Regions from separate parts of the Micrococcus sp. EWR3.9.1 genome, predicted to be linked through region 1. Evidence: predicted binding sites of a transcription regulator. Region 1 holds the regulator's gene; the other holds the start of a gene.

Region 1 (8,368 bases):
CGATGGTCCCGGCCTCCATCAGCCGCGGGATCGACTCGGGCTCGATCATGTCGTGCAGCGCGTCGTACAGGGGGCGCAGGTACGGGTCGATCTTCTCGGAGAGCCCGCCGGGCAGGAAGCCGAGACGCTCGCCGGCCTCGACGGCCGGGCGGGTGAGGATGATCCGGTTGACCTCCTTGGCCTGCAGCGCCTGCACGGCCTTGGCCATGGCCAGGTAGGTCTTGCCGGTGCCGGCCGGGCCGACGCCGAAGACGACGGTGGAGCGGTCGATCGCCTCCACGTAGTCCTGCTGGTGCAGGGTCTTCGCGCGGATGCGGCGACCCCGGCCCGAGAGGATCGAGTCCAGGTGCAGCTGACCCGCGCCGCGCCCGGTGGCGGCTCCGCGGACGTGATGGACGACCTGGCCCATCACCTCGGGGGTGACCGCCTGGTCGCGGCGGGCGATCGAGCGCAGGTCCTCGACGACGCGCCGCACCGTGGCCACGTCGGCCACCGGCCCGGCCAGGTCCAGCCGCTGGTCGCGGACCGTGACGTCCACGGTGGGGAACACGCCGCCGAGGATCCGCAGCAGGGCGTCCTGCGGTCCGAGGGTGCGGACCATGAGGTCGGCGGATTCGAACGCGACGCCCTCGTGCGCAGTGGCGGGCGGGGTCGGGGTCGTGGGGGGCACGGTCACGATGGGGCGGATCACCTCGGGGTCGCGGGGGCGGGACATCGAATCCAGTCTAGGCGTCGGTGCGCGGTCCTGCCGGGGCTCACCAGCGGCCGAGCCGGTGCTGGAGCACGGCGAGGGCGGCGGGGCCGGCCGTGGAGGCGCGCAGCACGTGCGGGCCGAGCCGCACCGGCACGGCCCCCGCTGCCACGCAGGCCTCGAGCTCGGCCGCGCCGATCCCGCCCTCGGGGCCCACGACGACGGCGATCTCGGCGGCCTCGGAGAGTCGTTCCGCCGGCACCGAGGACACCCCGTGCTCCGCGTCCTCGTGCAGCACGAGGACGAGCCGGCCGCCGTCGTCGTCCTGGACCAGCCCGGCCACCGCCGTCCCGGAGACGTGGTCCCGGACCGCGGGCACCCGGGCGCGACGCGCCTGCTTGGCGGCCGCGCGGGCCGTGTCCGCCCACTTCTGGCGGGCCTTGGCGGCCTTGGGGCCCTTCCAGCGGACGATCGAGCGCTCGGCCTCCCAGGGCACCACGGCGGTCACGCCGAGCTCGACGGCGGCCTGGACCGCCATGAGGTCCCGATCGCCCTTGGCGAGGGCCTGGACGAGCACGAGCGCCGGGGTGGGTGCCGGCTCCTCCGCCACCGCGTCCAGCCGCACGGACACCCCGTCCGGGGCGGCCGCGAGCACGGTGCCGTGGCCGAGCGTGCCCGACCCGTCGGCCAGGATCACGGCCTCCCCGGGGGCCAGGCGCATGGCCGCGGCGGCGTGGCGGGCCTCGGGGCCACCGAAGACGACCTCCACGCCGGCGCTCGCGCCGGCCAGAGCGCCCGGCTCGAGGTGGAACAGGGGGGCGGTCACAGGTTCCTCAGGTTCTCCCGCAGCCGGGCGAACATGCCCCTGGCCTGGGGTGCGCCGTGCACGACCTCCTCGCCGCGCACCTCCGCCAGGCGCTCCAGGAGCTGGCGCTGCTCGTCGTCCAGGTCGGTGGGCGTGGTGACCACCACGTCCACCTTGAGGTCACCACGGCCCTGCCCGCGCAGGCGGCCGACGCCCAGGCCCTGGAGGACCTCGACGTGGCCGGACTGCACACCCGGGTCCAGGCTGACGGACTGCTTGCCGTCCAGGGTGTCCAGCGTGACGGTGGTGCCCAGGGCCGCGGCCGCCATGGGGACGGTCACGGTGGTGGCCAGGTGGTCGCCCTCGCGGCGGAAGGTCTCGTCCGGGCGGACCGCGATCTCCACGTAGAGGTCGCCGTTCGGGCCGCCGCCCGGGCCGGCCTCGCCGCGGCCGGCGAGGTGGATGCGGGTGCCGTCGTCCACGCCCGCGGGGATGCGCAGGGTCAGCGACGTCCGGGTGCGGACGCGGCCCTGCCCGTCGCACTCGTGGCAGGGCGTCGGGATGACGGTGCCGAACCCCTGGCAGGCGGGGCAGGCCTCGGTGGCCATGACGGTGCCCAGCAGCGACCGCACGGGGCGCTGGATCATGCCGTGGCCCTGACAGGTCTGGCAGGTCTCCGGCTGGGTGCCGGGCTCGCAGCACGAGCCCCCGCACCGCTCGCAGCGCACGGCCGTGTCCAGCTCAATGGTCTGCTCGCCGCCGAAGACCGCGTCGCGCAGGTCGATCCGCGCGATCACCAGCGCGTCCTGGCCGCGGCGGGCGCGGCTGGCGGGGCCACCGCGGCCGCCCTGGCCGGCCGCGTTCATGAAGGTCTCGAAGATGTCGGCGAAGCCCCCGAAGCCGCCCGCCCCACCGAAGCCGCCCGGGAAGCCGGCCTGGCCGTTCTCATTGCCCGTCGTGTCGTAGGCCCGACGCCGGTCCTCGTCCGAGAGCACCTCATAGGCGTGGGAGATGCGCTTGAACTGCTCGGCCGCCTCCGGGTCGGGGTTGACGTCCGGGTGGTGGGTGCGCGCGAGCTTGCGGTAGGCGCGGCGGATCTCCTCGGTGCTGGCGTCACGGCTGACGCCGAGCGTCTCGTAGTGGTCGGTCACGGTGGGGATTCCTCTCGGGGCGAGCGGGACGTGGGGCGGTGCGGGACGGGGCCCGCCAGGACGCGCGGAGGCACGTCAGGTGGTCAGGATGCGGGAGAGATAGCGGGCGATCGCCCGGACGGCGGCCATGGTGCCCGGATAGTCCATCCGGGTCGGACCGATGACGCCGAGCTTCGCCACGGCGCCGGGGCCGTAGGCGGCCGCGACCACCGAGGTGTCCGCGAGCGATCCGGCGTTCTCGGAGCCGATCCGCACGGACACCCCGTGGGCGTCCTGCTCCATCTCCGTGAGCAGGCGCAGCAGCACCACCTGCTCCTCGAGCGCCTCCAGGATCGGCCCGATGGACGCGCCGAAGTCCCCCGGGGAGCGGGCCAGGTTGGCGGTGCCGGCCAGGACGATGCGGTCCTGCCGGCCGGCCTCGAGCAGGTCCTGGACGGCCGCGGCCACGAGGGCCGCGGCCGGCCGGTGCTCCGGGCGGACCCGGGTGACGACGTCGTCCACCACGGTGGCCGCCTGCACCGGACCGAGCCCCAGCAGGGCGTCCAGCAGGAGGCCGCGGAGCACGGACAGCTCCGCCTCGTCGACCGGACGGTCCAGCACGGCGTGCCGCTGGTCCACCCGCCCCGTGGACAGGATGAGGACCACGAGCACGCGCGTGGGCGCGAGGGAGACCAGTTCGAGGTGGCGGATCGTGGAGCCGTCCTCGTGGGGGAACTGCGCGACGGCGACCTGCTGGGTCAGCTGGGCCAGGAGGCGCACCGTGGACTCCATCATGTGCTCGGTGTCCGTCTCCGGGTCCAGCAGGGTCCGCACGGCCCGGCGCTCGGCGGGGGACAGCGGCTTCACCTCGGAGAGGCGGTCGACGAACACGCGGTAGCCCTTGTCCGTGGGGACGCGCCCGGCGGAGGTGTGCGGGGCCACGATGAGGCCCTCCTCCTCGAGCGCAGCCATGTCGTTGCGCACGGTCGCGGAGGACACGCCCAGGGCGTGCCGTTCCACGAGCGCCTTGGAGCCCACGGGCTCGCGCAGCGCCACGTAGTCCTCCACGATCGCCTGGAGCACCTGCAGGCGGCGGGGCTGCTCCGACATCTCGGTCCTCCTCTGGTCCGTCGGGATCCGGGGCGACCCCGGAGGTGCCCCTGGCTGGCACTCCGGCGGGTCAAGTGCCAATGCTACCGTCCGACCCGGGGGACGACCCGACCGGCCCGCACGGCTTCGCTCACGGTGATCGCCCGCCCCCGTTGCTACCGTGCTCTCCCATGGACTGGAGCAGCTGGGGCCCCGCGGGCCACGACGACCTGACGCGCCGCCCCGCCCGGACCGTCCCCGATGTGCCCGCCACCCCCGGCACGGTGGTCGAGGACGTGGCCTCCGGGTTCACCGGGGCCGTGAGCGGCATCGAGCGCTCCGGCGGCGTGCACGTGGTGGTCCTGGAGGACCGCCGCGGCGTGCGCCGCGGCTTCCCCCTCGGCGGCGGCTTCTGGATCGACGGCGAGCCCGTGACCCTGGTCCCCCCGACCGCCGCGGCCCCGGCGGCGCCGGCCCGCACCGCCTCCGGCTCGCGACGGGTCGAGGGGGCGCGGGCCCGCACTGCCCGCGCCTCTCGCATCTGGGTGGAGGGCGTGCACGACGCCGAGCTGGTGGAGAAGGTGTGGGGCGAGGACCTGCGCCTCGAGGGCATCGTCGTGGAGCCCCTGCACGGCGTGGACGACCTCGCCGGGGCGATCCGTGCGTTCGCCCCCGGTCCGCGGCGCCGGCTCGGGATCCTCGTGGACCATCTCGTCACCGGGTCCAAGGAGGAGCGCCTCGCGGCCGAGGCCATGCGCGTGCCGGGGGCCGCGGGCAACGTGCTCATCCTCGGTCACCCCTACGTGGACGTCTGGCAGGTCATCAAGCCCTCCGTCCTCGGCATCCCCGCGTGGCCCGTCGTGCCGAAGGGGCAGGACTGGAAGACGGGGATCCTGCGGGGACTGGGCTGGCCGCACGGGAGCAAGGAGGCCACGGGGCTGGGGTGGAAGCGGCTGCTCTCCCACGTCACCACGTACGCGGACCTCGAGCCGTCCCTGCTGGGCCGCGTGGAGGAGCTCATCGACTTCCTCACCGCCGCACCCGAGCACTGATCTCGGCGCGGCCCCCGCCCGCCCGCGCTATGCTGGCCCATGCCCTGCGCCCGGTCCCCGGCGCGCGGGTCCCGCGATCCAGGAGGAGCCCCTCGTGAACACCCGCGCGCAGCCCGACGCCGGCCGCACCGGCCACGGCCCGCCCGCCTGGCTCGTCTCGGCCGGCGGCCGCGGCGCCCCGCTCACGGCGAAGCAGGACCGTGACCGCGCGGCGCTGGCCCATCTCAGTCTGGCGTTCGGCGTGCTCGGCCCGCTGGTCGTGTGGCTGCTCTATCGCGACCGCGGCCCGTTCACCTCGCAGGAGTCGCGGGAGGCCCTGAACTTCTCCGGGCCGCCCACGCTCATCACGCTCCTGTTCTTCTTCCTGTCCCTGTTGCCGGTGGTCGGCCCGATCTTCGCGATCCTCGGCGCGCTCACGTGGGCCGCCATGGCGGTCTACGGCGTGATGGGCGCCTCGCACGTGTCCAAGGGCCGTCCGTTCCGGTACCCGTTCAACCTGCGCATCCTGCGCTGACCCGGGGTCGGCCGGTCAGAAGCCGGCCAGCGCCCGGACGATCGCGTCGTTGCGCAGCCGCCCCTCGAGCGTCGGGATGATGCGCCCGTCGACGGCGGCGCGCCCGTCCAGCAGGCCCGCGGCGATGAGTTCGGCGATCGCCCCGCGGATCCGCGCGGCCTCCCCCGGCGTCTCCGAGACGAGCTCCGCGGTCGGGAGCCCGCCCACCGTGCGCACCGCGAGCATGATGCGCTCGAGGCGCCGCGCGTCGGCGTCGGGCCGCTCGCGGCCGACGGCGGGGGTGACCCCCGTGGCCAGCCGCTGCGCGTAGGCGGCGGGGTGCTTGGCGTTCCAGAACCGGACGCCGGCGAGGTGCGAGTGCGCGCCCGGGCCGATCCCCCACCAGTCCTGGTCCTCCCAGTACGCCACGTTGTGCCGCGCGCGGTGGACCCCGGACCCCCGCGGATCCCGCGCCCAGTTGGACACCTCGTACCAGCGGTAGCCGGCGGCGCTGAGCAGCTCCTCGGCGAGCAGGTACTTGTCCGCCTGGTCGTCGGGGTCCACGTCCGCCACCTCGCCGCGGGCCACCTGGGCCCCGAGCTTGGTGCCCTCCTCCACGATCAGCGAGTACGCGCTCACGTGGTCCGGGGCCAGGACGACTGCGGCCTCGAGCGTGGCCCGCCAGTCGGCGAGGGACTCCCCCGCGGTCCCGTAGATCAGGTCCAGGGACACCTCCAGGCCGGCCTCGCGGGCCGCGGCGACGGCGGCGGGGACGGACTCGGGCCGATGGGTGCGCTCGAGCGTGGCGAGCACGTGCGGCATCGCGGACTGCATGCCCAGGGAGAGGCGGGTGAAGCCGCCGGCCGCGAGCTGGCGGGCGTACTCCGGGGTGATCGTGTCCGGGTTGGCCTCGGTGGTCACCTCCGCGCCGGGCGCGATCCCGAACCGGTCCACCGCCGCCTGGAGGATGCGCACGAGGTCCGCGGCCGGCAGGAGCGTGGGCGTGCCGCCGCCGAAGAACACCGTGTGCAGCGGGCGGGCGGGCACGTCCGAGGACGCGAGCACGTCCGCGGCGAAGTCCAGCTCCGCGACCGCCGACTCCCAGTAGTCGCCGCGACCCGCGCCGGGGCCAAAGTCGACGGCCGTGTACGTGTTGAAGTCGCAGTAGCCGCAGCGCACCGTGCAGAACGGCACGTGGACGTACAGGCTGAAGGTGCGCGCCGCGCCGTCGCGGGCGGCCGCGCGCACCCGCTGCCCGACGTCGGCCGGCAGCCGGCCGTCGTCGGGGACGGGCTCGCCGAGGGGCAGGGCGGGCACTTACTTCTTCGCGGCCTGGTCGGCGCCGGCGCCGTCCGAGGATAGGGCGGCGATGAAGGCCTCCTGCGGGACCTCGACCCGGCCGACCATCTTCATGCGCTTCTTGCCCTCCTTCTGCTTCTCGAGCAGCTTGCGCTTGCGGGAGATGTCTCCGCCGTAGCACTTGGAGAGCACGTCCTTGCGGATCGCGCGGATGTTCTCGCGGGCGATGATGCGCGAGCCGATGGCGGCCTGGATCGGCACCTCGTACTGCTGGCGCGGGATCAGCTCCTTGAGCTTGCCCGTCATCATCACGCCGTACGCGTAGGCGTTGTCCCTGTGGGTGATGGAGGAGAACGCGTCCACCTGTTCGCCCTGGAGCAGGATGTCCACCTTGACGAGGTCGGCGACCTGGTCGCCGTCGGCCTTCCAGTCCAGCGAGGCGTACCCCTTGGTGCGGGACTTGAGCTGGTCGAAGAAGTCGAACACGATCTCGGCCAGGGGGATCCAGTAGCGGATCTCCACGCGTTCCTCGGAGAGGTAGTCCATGCCCTTGAGGTTGCCGCGCTTGGCCTGGCACAGCTCCATGACGGCGCCGATGAACTCCGCCGGCACGATGATCGTGGCCGAGGCCATGGGCTCGCGCACCTCGAGGATCTTGCCCTCGGGGAACTCGGAGGGGTTGGTCACGGTGACGACCTCACGGTCCTCCCGGGTGACCTCGTAGACCACGTTGGGCGCGGTGGAGATGAGATCGAGGTCGAACTCGCGCTCGAGGCGCTCGCGCACGATCTCCAGATGCAGCAGACCGAGGAAGCCGACGCGGAAGCCGAAGCCCAGCGCGACCGAGGTCTCCGGCTCGTAGACGAGCGCGGCGTCGTTGAGCTTGAGCTTGTCCAGGGCGTCACGCAGCACGGGATAGTCCGAGCCGTCGATGGGATACAGGCCCGAGAACACCATGGGCTTGGGGTCCTCGTAGCCACCCAGGGACTGCTCCGCCGGGTGGGCGTGGTTGGTGACCGTGTCGCCCACCTTGGACTGACGCACGTCCTTCACGCCGGTGATGAGGTAGCCCACCTCGCCCGCGGCCAGACCGTTCGTGGGCACGGGCTCCGGGGAGGAGACGCCGATCTCGAGGAGCTCGTAGGTGGTGCCCGTGGACATCATGCGGACCTTCTCCCGCGGGGAGAGCCGGCCGTCCACGACGCGCACGTACGTGACGACGCCCCGGTAGGTGTCGTACACGGAGTCGAAGATCATCGCGCGGGCCGGGGCGTCCGCGTCCCCCTCCGGGCCGGGGATGGCGCGGACCACGCGGTCCAGCAGGTCCTCGACGCCGACGCCCGTCTTGCCGGAGACGCGCAGCACGTCCTCGGGCTCGCAGCCGATCAGGGAGGCCAGCTCGGCCGCGTAGCGGTCCGGATCCGCGGCGGGCAGGTCGATCTTGTTGAGCACGGGGATGATCTCCAGCTCGTGCTCCATGGCGAGGTAGAGGTTCGCCAGGGTCTGGGCCTCGATGCCCTGGGCGGCGTCCACCAGCAGGATCGCGCCCTCGCATGCGGCCAGCGAGCGGGAGACCTCATAGGTGAAGTCCACGTGCCCGGGGGTGTCGATCATGTTCAGGGCGTAGTCCACCCCGTCCACGGACCAGGGCATGCGCACGGCCTGGGACTTGATGGTGATGCCGCGCTCACGCTCGATGTCCATGCGGTCCAGGTACTGGGCCTTCATGTCGCGAGGCTGCACGACGCCGGTGGCCTGCAGCATGCGGTCCGCCAGCGTGGACTTGCCGTGGTCGATGTGGGCGATGAT
Region 2 (9,265 bases), on a different contig from region 1:
CAGAACAGGGAGATGCCCCGCGCCGCCGCGGCGTCGGCCACGCGCGCGGCGATCCGGCCGAGGTCCGCCGTCGCGGCGTCGACGCGCTCGTGCACGCCCGTGACGAGCTCCACCGTGTTCTGCAGGAGCTCGCTGGTCATGTGCGGGTTCACGTCGTCGTCGGCCAGGCCCTCGGCCACATGCAGGGCGCGCAGCAGGTCCGGGGCCTCGGAGCGCAGCTCGCCGGACACGGCGTCCACGAGCGCGAGCTCCCACTCGATTCCGAGAGTGGACTGCGCGGAGTCGGCGAAGGGCAGAGTCATGCCGCCCATCCTAGAAGCCCGTGATGGGCCTGCGCCTGGTGTCCACGCTTCGGACCTAGGGTGGGGCGCATGGCCCGTCCCCGCCCCGCCTCCCGCCCGCCGCGCCCCACGGCCGCCGCCTCGGAGGCGGACGCCACCGCCCTGGCCCCCGTCCTCGAGCCGGAGGGCCGCGCGCTGCTCGACTCCCTCGCCGGGTACCGCGAGGCCGACGCGCTCGCGGTCTCCTCCCGCCTGCGTGCGGCCGGGCATCCTCCCGAGCGCGTGGCCGCCGCGCTGACCCAGGCCGCGCTGCGGTCCCGAGCGGAGGCCCGCCTCGGGCCGGAGGCGCGCCGGATGCTGTTCACCCGCGACGGCCTGGAGCAGGCCACCCGCCCGCTGGTCGCGGGCCTGCACGCGGACCGGCTGGCGGCCGCGGGGGCCCGGCGCGTCGCCGACCTGGGCTGCGGTCTCGGCCTGGACGCGCGCGCCTTCGCCGACCGGGGCCTGGACGTCGTGGCGGTGGAGCGGGACGCCGTCGTCGCCGCGGCCGCCGAGGTGAACCTCGCCGGCCACCGCGGTGCGCGTGTGGTGCACGGCGACGCCGTGGCCTGGGCCCGCGCCCACGTGCCCGCCCAGGCGGACGCGGTGTGGCTGGACCCCGCCCGCCGTCAGGTCGGCGGGGGCGGGTCCGCGCGCGTGTTCGACCCCGAGGCGTTCTCCCCGCCCCTGAGCGTCGTGACGGACATCGCCGCGACGGGCGTCCCCGTGGGTGTCAAGCTCGGCCCGGGGCTCCCGCACGAGGCCGTGCCGGCGGGCGCCGAGGCCGAGTGGGTGAGCGTCGACGGCGACGTCGTGGAGGCCGCCCTATGGTTCAACGCGGCGGCCCGCCCCGGGGTGCGGCGGGCGGCGCGCGTCATGACCGTCCATGGCGGGAAGACGACGACGGCGCAGCTCGTCTCCGGCGCGGACTTCGGCGACTCGCCCGAGGTCGAGGCCGTGGGGGAGGAGGGCATGGCAGGGCTCGTCGGCGCGGTCCTGCACGAGCCGGACGGCGCGGTCATCCGGGCCGGACTCGTGACGGACCTGGCCGCGTCCTGGCCCGTGCCGACGCGGCAGCTGGACCCCCACCTGGCCTACCTCGTCGCGCCCGAGCCCGTGCACGACGGCCTGGCCCGCGCCCATCGGATCGAGGCGGTGCACGGTTTCCACCTGGCCTCCCTGCGGCGCTGGGCGAAGGAGACCGGGGTGGGCCGGCTGGACGTGAAGAAGCGGGGCATCCGCGAGACGCCCGAGGAGGTGCGTCGCGCCGTCCTCGGCGGGGCGAAGCCGGGCCGGCGTGGCGGGGCCGGACGGCACGCCACCCTCGTGCTGGCGCGCGTGGGTCGGTCGCGGTTCGCCCTCGAGGTCACGCCGTTGGACTGACGGGGCTCGAGGCCACGGGCTCCGGGCGGCGGGAGCCGTCGAACCCCCGTTGGGGGATTACGGCACCCTCGTGTACGGTATTCGACTGAGGAAAGGCTCACCTCCACGGGAGCGCGCCCACCACCCCGACTGCTCATCCCGGGGCAGCCCCGCCGCCCAGAAGGAGAACCATGCCGCGTTCCGCCCGCGCCCCCCGCCTCGCCCGTCTCGCCCTGACCTCGGTGGCGGCCCTCGCCCTCGTCGGCTGCTCCGCCGGCGGCGCGGCCACGGGCTCGTCCTCCGCGAGCGCCTCCGGCGAGTCCTCGGCCTCCGCGAGCGCCGCCGGCGGCTCCTCGGCCGCCTCGGGCGGCATCGCGGCCGGGGTCACCGTCACCGACATGTCCGGCGCCGAGGTCACCCTGCCGGAGGAGGTCGACTCCGTCATCGCCACGGACAACCGCACCTTCCGCACGCTGGACGACTGGGGCGTCGAGCTGTCGGCCGCGCCGAAGCAGATCATGTACAAGGGCGAGGGCGGGCCCTCCTACCTCCAGGACGACTCGGTCGCCGACATCGGCAACCACCGGGAGCCGGACATGGAGCTGTTCGTCACCGCCGAGCCGGACGTCGTGTTCAACGGCCAGCGGTTCAACGAGCGCAAGGCCGAGATCGACGAGCTGACCGGCGACGCCGCCGTCGTGGACACGGACTTCGACGTCACGCAGACCCCCATGGACGAGGGCCTGAAGGAGCTGACCACCCTGCTGGGCGAGGCCACCGGCCACGAGGCCGATGCCGAGAAGCTCATCGCCGACTTCGACGCCGCCACCCAGCGCGCCAAGGACGCCTACGACCCCGAGCAGACCGTCATGGGCCTCATCGCCTCGGGCGGAGAGCTGTCGTACGTCGCGCCCAGCACCGGTCGCGCCATCGGCCCGTTCTTCGACATGCTGGAGCTGACCCCGGCCCTCGAGCAGTCGGGCACCGACAACCACCAGGGCGACGACATCTCCGTCGAGGCCATCGCGAAGTCGAACCCGGACTGGCTGATCGTCATGGACCGCGACGCCGCCATCGGCGAGGAGAACGCCACCGCCGCCGAGCTGATCGAGCGCTCCGAGGCCCTCCAGGACGTGACCGCGGTGAAGGAGGGCAACATCGTCTACCTGCCCGCCGACTTCTACGTCGCCGAGGACATCCAGAACCACACCACCGTCATGGAGGACCTCGCGAAGGCCTTCGAAGGCGCGCAGTGATCCTCGACGTGCGTCACCACGTCGCCGACGCCCCGCCCCGGCTCGAGGAGCCGGGGCGGGGCGACCGCGTGTGCTGGGTCCCGCCCGCCGTCCTGCGGCCCGAGCGCACCCGCTGGCAGCGCACCTGGCCGCTGCTGGTCGGCGTCGTGGTGACCGCGGCCCTCATCGTGGTCTCGCTGTTCGTGGGCGTGTACGACGTCGGCGCGGAGGGCGGACGCGAGATGTTCGCCATCACGCGCGTGCCGCGCACGGTCGCCCTCGTGCTGGCCGGCGCCTCGATGGCGATGTGCGGGCTGATCATGCAGCTCATGACGCAGAACCGCTTCGTGGAGCCCAGCACCACGGGCACCACCGAGTGGGCCGGTCTCGGCTTATTGGTGACCATGGTGCTCGTGCCGGGGGCGGGCCTGGTGACCCGGATGGCCGGGGCCATCCTCTTCGCCTTCGTCGGCACCCTCGTGTTCTTCCTCTTCCTGCGGCGTGTGCGCCTGCAGTCCTCCCTCATCGTGCCGATCGTGGGCATCATGCTCGGCGCCGTCGTGGGCGCCGCCTCGACGTTCCTCGCCCTCCAGACGGACATGCTGCAGCAGGTGGGCGCGTGGTTCGCCGGCTCGTTCACCTCCGTGGTCCGCGGCCGGTATGAGCTGCTCTTCCTCGTGCTGATCGTGTGCGTGGCGGTCTTCGTCATCGCGGACCGCTTCACCGTGGCCGGCCTCGGCAAGGACGTCGCCACGAACGTCGGCCTCAACTACGACGCCGTGATCCTCACCGGCGTGGCCATGGTGGCCGTGGCCACCGGCGTGGTCACCGTGGTGATCGGGGCCCTCCCGTTCCTGGGGCTCGTGGTCCCCAACCTCGTGTCCATGGTCCGTGGCGACAACCTGCGCATGAATCTGCCCTGGGTGGTCATGGTCGGCGTGTGGATCGTGATCGTCTGCGACCTGATCGGGCGCACCGTGATCGCCCCGTTCGAGGTGCCCATCTCGCTGATCCTGGGCCTCGTGGGCGCGATCGTGTTCCTCGCCCTGCTGCTGAGGCAGGCCAAGCATGGCTGAGCCGCTCGCGACCGCCCCGGGTCGCCTCCCCGCCCCGCTCGGCGGCGCCACCGCCGCCGGGCCCGTCGACGCCGACGCCCCGCGCCGGTCCGGCGCGTTCGTCACCGCCGCCGAGCGCCGGAGGTATGCGGTCGTCGTCGCGGTGCTGGCCGCCGTCGCCGTGCTCTCCACCGCCGGGGTCCTGCTCTGGGGCAACGAGGCCGAACCCGGCTCACGCGCGTTCTGGATGATCGCGCGGATGCGCGTGGAGTCCCTGGGCGTGATCGGGATCGTGGCGCTGTGCCACTCCTTCGCGACCGTCAGCTTCCACACGGTGACGGGCAACCGCATCATCACGCCCTCGATCATGGGGTTCGAGGCGCTCTACACCGCCGTGTCGACCGCCGCCGTGTACGTGCTGGGGGCCGCCGGCGTCGCGGTGCTGACCGGGGTGGGGCCGTTCCTCGCCCAGGCCGCGCTCATGGTGGCGCTGGCGACGGCCCTGTACTCGTGGCTGCTGTCCCGGCCCTATGGCAGCGTCCATCTGATGCTGCTCGTGGGCGTGGTGCTGGGCGGCGGGCTGGCCGCGCTGAGCACGTTCATGCAGCGACTGCTGGACCCGAACTCGTTCGACCTGCTGAGCGCGCGGCTCTTCGGCAACATCTCCAACGCCCGGACCGAGTACGTGGCGATCGCCGCGCCCATCGCCGTCGTCGTGTGCGCGCTGCTGTGGCTGCGCTCCCGCCGCCTGAACACCTTGGCGCTCGGCGCCGACGCCGCGACCAACCTGGGCCTGCACCACCGGCGCGAGCTCATGGTGACGCTGCTGCTGGTCTCCGTGCTGATGGCCATGACCACCGCGCTCGTGGGCCCGATGACGTTCCTCGGCTTCCTCGTGGCGACGCTGGCGTACAGCCTCGTCGACACCCACGACCACCGGTTCATCCTCCCGGTGGCGGCGCTGGCCGGGTACGCGGTGCTCACGAGCGCCTACTTCGTGCTGCGGCACGTGTTCTACGCGGGAGGTGCGGTCACGGTGGTCATCGAGCTGATCGGCGGCATCACCTTCCTGATCGTCGTGATGAGAAAGGGACGTCTGTGATCGAGCTGCGCGGCGTGGTGAAGCGCCACAGCGACGAGGTGTGCATCGGACCCGTGGACCTGGACATCCAGGCCGGGGGAGTGACCGCGCTCGTGGGGCCCAACGGGGCGGGCAAGTCCACGCTGCTGACGATGATCGGCCGGCTGCAGGACGCCGACGCCGGGACGATCGCCGTGGGTGGGCACGACATCACCACGATGCCGTCCCGGAGGATCGCGCAGACCCTGTCCATCCTGCGGCAGGAGAACCACTTCGTGACGCGGCTGACCGTGCGACAGCTCGTGGGGTTCGGGCGCTACCCGTACACGCGCGGGCGGCTGACCCTGGAGGACGAGCGGCACGTGTCCGACGCGATCGACTTCCTCAACCTCGGCCCGTTCGAGAACCGGTACCTCGACCAGCTCTCGGGCGGCCAGCGGCAGCGGGCGTACGTGGCGATGGTGCTGGCGCAGAACACCGAGTACGTGCTGCTGGACGAGCCGCTGAACAACCTGGACATGCAGCACTCGGTGCAGATGATGCAGCAGCTGCGCCGGGCCGCCGACGAGCTGGGCCGGACCGTGGTGATCGTGCTGCACGACATCAACTTCGCCGCCCACTACGCCGACCGGATCGTGGCCATGGGCGACGGCCAGGTGGTGGAGACCGGCACCCCGGCCGAGATCCTGCGCCCTGAGGTGCTGGAGCGGATCTTCAAGACCCCCTGCAGCGTGGTGGACGGACCGCACGGGCCGCTCGCCGTGTACTACTGAGGCGGGCGACGGTGAGGCCGGCCCGGGTCGGTCCGGGCGGGGGTCGGGTGCCCGGCCGACGCGAGCGTTCCGTGGGCAGAACCCGCCGGGTCTCGCCTTCCGGGGGCAGAACCCGCGTGTTTCCAGGTTCCGTGGGCAGAAGCACCCTCGCTTCTGCCCACGGAACCCCTGCGCATGGACGGCAGGGCCATACGCGACGACGACGTCAGGCATCCCAGCCGTTCGAGACCTGTGCTCGTCGTCTGAGGACGGCCTCGATCACCCGCGCATATCCCTCGCCGACGTCCCGGCCCGTGACGTGCAGGGTCATCTGCCCACGCTCCGCGTAGTACTGGTCTCGTCGGGCGTCCCGGGCGTGTTGCTCGGCACTCCGGTGCACCTCGCCGTCGTACTGGAGGACGAGCCGGCAGTCCTCGAACCACAGATCGGCCTCGGGGGCGTTCCGCCGCCCGGGGTCGAACACGTGCTGCAGCGTCGGCTCGCCCAGCCCCGCCTCGACGAGCGCCAGCCTCAGCCGGGTCTCCTGCGGCGAGTCGGCACCCACCCGTACGCGCTCGAGCGCCGCCGTCGCCCGCGGTCTTCCGACGAACCGCCCGAGCGGCCGCATCGCCTCGTGCAGCGCGGTGACCGTGGTGATGGGAGGCCGCCGGCCGCGCGGGGACCAGGGGTGACGGACCAGGTGGTCACCCGCCGACACGAGGGATGCCTCGTCCCAGGGGTGGCCGATCGAGCACAGATCGAGCCAGGTCCGTTCCGGCGTCGTCACCCGTAGCCCGAGCACGGAGGTGACGTGGCCGGCGGGCAGGGGTCTGCGGTGCTCCATAACGCCGGGGATCCGCGCCCGTGCGGTGCCGCGGTGCAACGTGATCTCGACGGCGGCGCGTCGCGTGGCCCCGCCCGGGGGAAGCGGGAGGCCGTGGAGGTGCGCCGCCGTCTCGTGGGAGAGAACGGCGTCGGGACGGGACCGCAGGAGGGCGGTCAGCAGGTCGAGGCCGACCCCGTGGTGCGGCGGCGGGAGCCCGGCCGACTCCCAGGTGCGCAGCGGCATGTCACGGCGACGGTGGATGCCGCGGGCGAGGCGGAGGACGTCGGACCGCCGCACCCGGCTGGGCGGCAGACCGCGTTCGAGCACGTCGCGGGTGGTGAAGACGGGGACGAGGGGGAGATCGGGGGCGAAGGACATGGGTCGACCCTGACGCGGTCGGTCCGACGGCGGCCGGGCGGGCCGCGTGTCTGTGCACAACGGCGCGGGGTGGGCCGGCTGTGCAGGACTCGGCGACGGCCGGTTGTCCCGTCGGGACGACGTCGTCATGGCTCGGTGGGCAGAACTGCGAGGAGTTCCGCCCACGCAACATCCGTGGGCAGAAGAGAGGGCGCTTCTGCCCACGGAGATCGAAAACCTGCGGATGCTGCCCACGCGGTGGGCGGGGGTGCGGTTTCTGCCCACGGAGGGTGGCGGGGGTGCGGTTTCTGCCCACGGAGGGTGGCGGGGGGGCAGGGTGGGGAGTGGGGGAGGGACAGGATCCCGGCCGCAGTCGTGACCACTCCGTGTGCTCCTGGGCCCGGAACCCGCCCCGCCCGCCGCCCCACCGCATCGTGCCACCGACCTCCGCCCTCGGCGGACGGCGGGGACACGGCTGGCACTCATGTTGAAGGAGTGCCAAAACCCGGAGTAGAATCGGGGCTGGCACCCGGGGGTACCTGGTGCCAATGCCCGAGGTGGACCGTCCGGCACCGCGACGACGGAGGGTCTGACGCCCGTGGCGCACCCGCAGACCACAGCATCAGCGGACCGGCGAGCCCGCCGGAGCCGCACGTCGACGAAGAAGGAGTGTGCAGCATGTCTGTCTCCATCAAGCCCCTCGAGGATCGCATCGTTGTCCGCCCCCTGGAGGCCGAGCAGACCACCGCGTCGGGCCTCGTGATCCCGGACACCGCCAAGGAGAAGCCGCAGGAGGGCCAGGTCGTGGCCGTGGGCCCGGGCCGGGTCGCCGAGAACGGCAACCGCGTGCCGGTCGACGTCGCCGAGGGTGACGTGGTGCTGTACTCCAAGTACGGCGGCACCGAGGTCAAGGTCGGCGGCGAGGAGTACCTGGTGCTCTCCGCCCGCGACGTGCTGGCCGTCGTCACCAAGTGACCCCGCCGCGACGGGCCCGGTGAGCGGCGCGCACCGCACCGGTGCGCGCGCCCCGGGCCCCTCGCGTCCCCGCACCCCCTGACTCCCTGAACGAAAGGAGCGTCCGTCATGGCCAAGCAGCTGGCTTTCAACGACGACGCACGCCGCGCCCTCCAGGCCGGCATCGACAAGCTCGCCGACACCGTCAAGGTCACCCTCGGCCCCAAGGGCCGCAATGTGGTGCTCGACAAGGCGTGGGGCGCACCCACCATCACCAACGACGGCGTCACGATCGCCCGTGAGGTGGAGCTGGAGGACCCGTACGAGAACATGGGCGCCCAGCTCGCCAAGGAGGTCGCCACCAAGACCAACGACATCGCAGGCGACGGCACCACCACCGCCACCGTCCTGGCCCAGGCGCTCGTGAACGAGGGCATGCGCCAGGTCGCCGCCGGCGCCGCGCCGGGCGAGGTCAAGAGGGGCATCGAGGTGGCCGTGGCCGCCGTCGAGCAGCGCCTGCAGGAGAACGCCCGCCCGGTCGAGGGCAAGGAGGTGGCCCACGTGGCCGCCATCTCGGCCCAGAACGACGAGGTCGGCGAGCTGCTGGCCCGCGCGTTCGAAACGGTCGGCACCGACGGCGTCATCACCATCGAGGAGTCCTCCACGACCTCCACCGAGCTGGACGTCACCGAGGGCATGCAGTTCGACAAGGGCTTCCTGTCCCCGTACATGGTCACCGACGCCGAGCGTCAGGAGGCCGTGCTCGAGGACGCCTACGTCCTGATCAACTCGGGCAAGATCTCCAACGTGCAGGAGCTGCTGCCCCTGCTGGAGAAGGTCGTGCAGGCCAACAAGCCGCTGTTCGTGATCGCCGAGGACATCGAGGGCGAGGCCCTGTCCACCCTCGTGGTCAACAAGATCCGCGGCACCCTGAACGTCGTGGCCGTCAAGGCTCCGGGCTTCGGCGACCGCCGCAAGGCCATGATGCAGGACATCGCGATCCTCACCGGCGCCCAGGTCGTCTCCCCGGACCTCGGCATGAAGCTCGAGCAGGCCGACCTGGACGTGCTCGGCTCCGCCCGCCGCATCACCGTCACCAAGGACGAGACCACCATCGTCGACGGCGGCGGTGCGCCCGAGGACGTCGAGGCCCGGATCGCCCAGATCAAGGCCGAGGCCGCCGCGACCGACTCCGACTGGGACCGCGAGAAGCTCCAGGAGCGTCTCGCCAAGCTCTCCGGCGGCATCGGCGTGATCCGCGTGGGCGCCGCCACCGAGGTGGAGCTCAAGGAGCGCAAGCACCGCATCGAGGACGCCGTGTCC

The links. The regulator HrcA, encoded in region 1, represses chaperone genes, less so after heat shock. The targets are predictions, from matches to a motif close to TTNGCACTCGNNNNNNNCGAGTGCNAA.
Region 2: the regulator HrcA is predicted to act here: its motif matches at 7,464-7,490, upstream of groES (co-chaperone GroES).

Annotation. Positions count from the first base shown of each region.
Region 1 is NZ_JBQXFD010000002.1:162,119-170,486, forward strand. Features, by position in the region: gene ACUJ8O_RS02340 (PhoH family protein) at 1-715, opposite strand, end outside; gene ACUJ8O_RS02345 (16S rRNA (uracil(1498)-N(3))-methyltransferase) at 756-1,517, opposite strand; gene dnaJ (molecular chaperone DnaJ) at 1,514-2,647, opposite strand; gene hrcA (heat-inducible transcriptional repressor HrcA) at 2,723-3,736, opposite strand; gene ACUJ8O_RS02360 (DUF3097 family protein) at 3,907-4,767, shown strand; gene ACUJ8O_RS02365 (DUF4870 domain-containing protein) at 4,862-5,281, shown strand; gene hemW (radical SAM family heme chaperone HemW) at 5,297-6,577, opposite strand; gene lepA (translation elongation factor 4) at 6,578-8,368, opposite strand, start outside.
Region 2 is NZ_JBQXFD010000006.1:37,907-47,171, reverse strand. Features, by position in the region: gene ACUJ8O_RS05505 (glutamate--cysteine ligase) at 1-302, opposite strand, end outside; gene ACUJ8O_RS05500 (class I SAM-dependent methyltransferase) at 372-1,703, shown strand; gene ACUJ8O_RS05495 (siderophore ABC transporter substrate-binding protein) at 1,874-2,938, shown strand; gene ACUJ8O_RS05490 (iron chelate uptake ABC transporter family permease subunit) at 2,935-3,993, shown strand; gene ACUJ8O_RS05485 (iron chelate uptake ABC transporter family permease subunit) at 3,986-5,074, shown strand; gene ACUJ8O_RS05480 (ATP-binding cassette domain-containing protein) at 5,071-5,826, shown strand; gene ACUJ8O_RS05475 (hypothetical protein) at 6,032-7,009, opposite strand; gene groES (co-chaperone GroES) at 7,667-7,963, shown strand; gene groL (chaperonin GroEL) at 8,072-9,265, shown strand, end outside.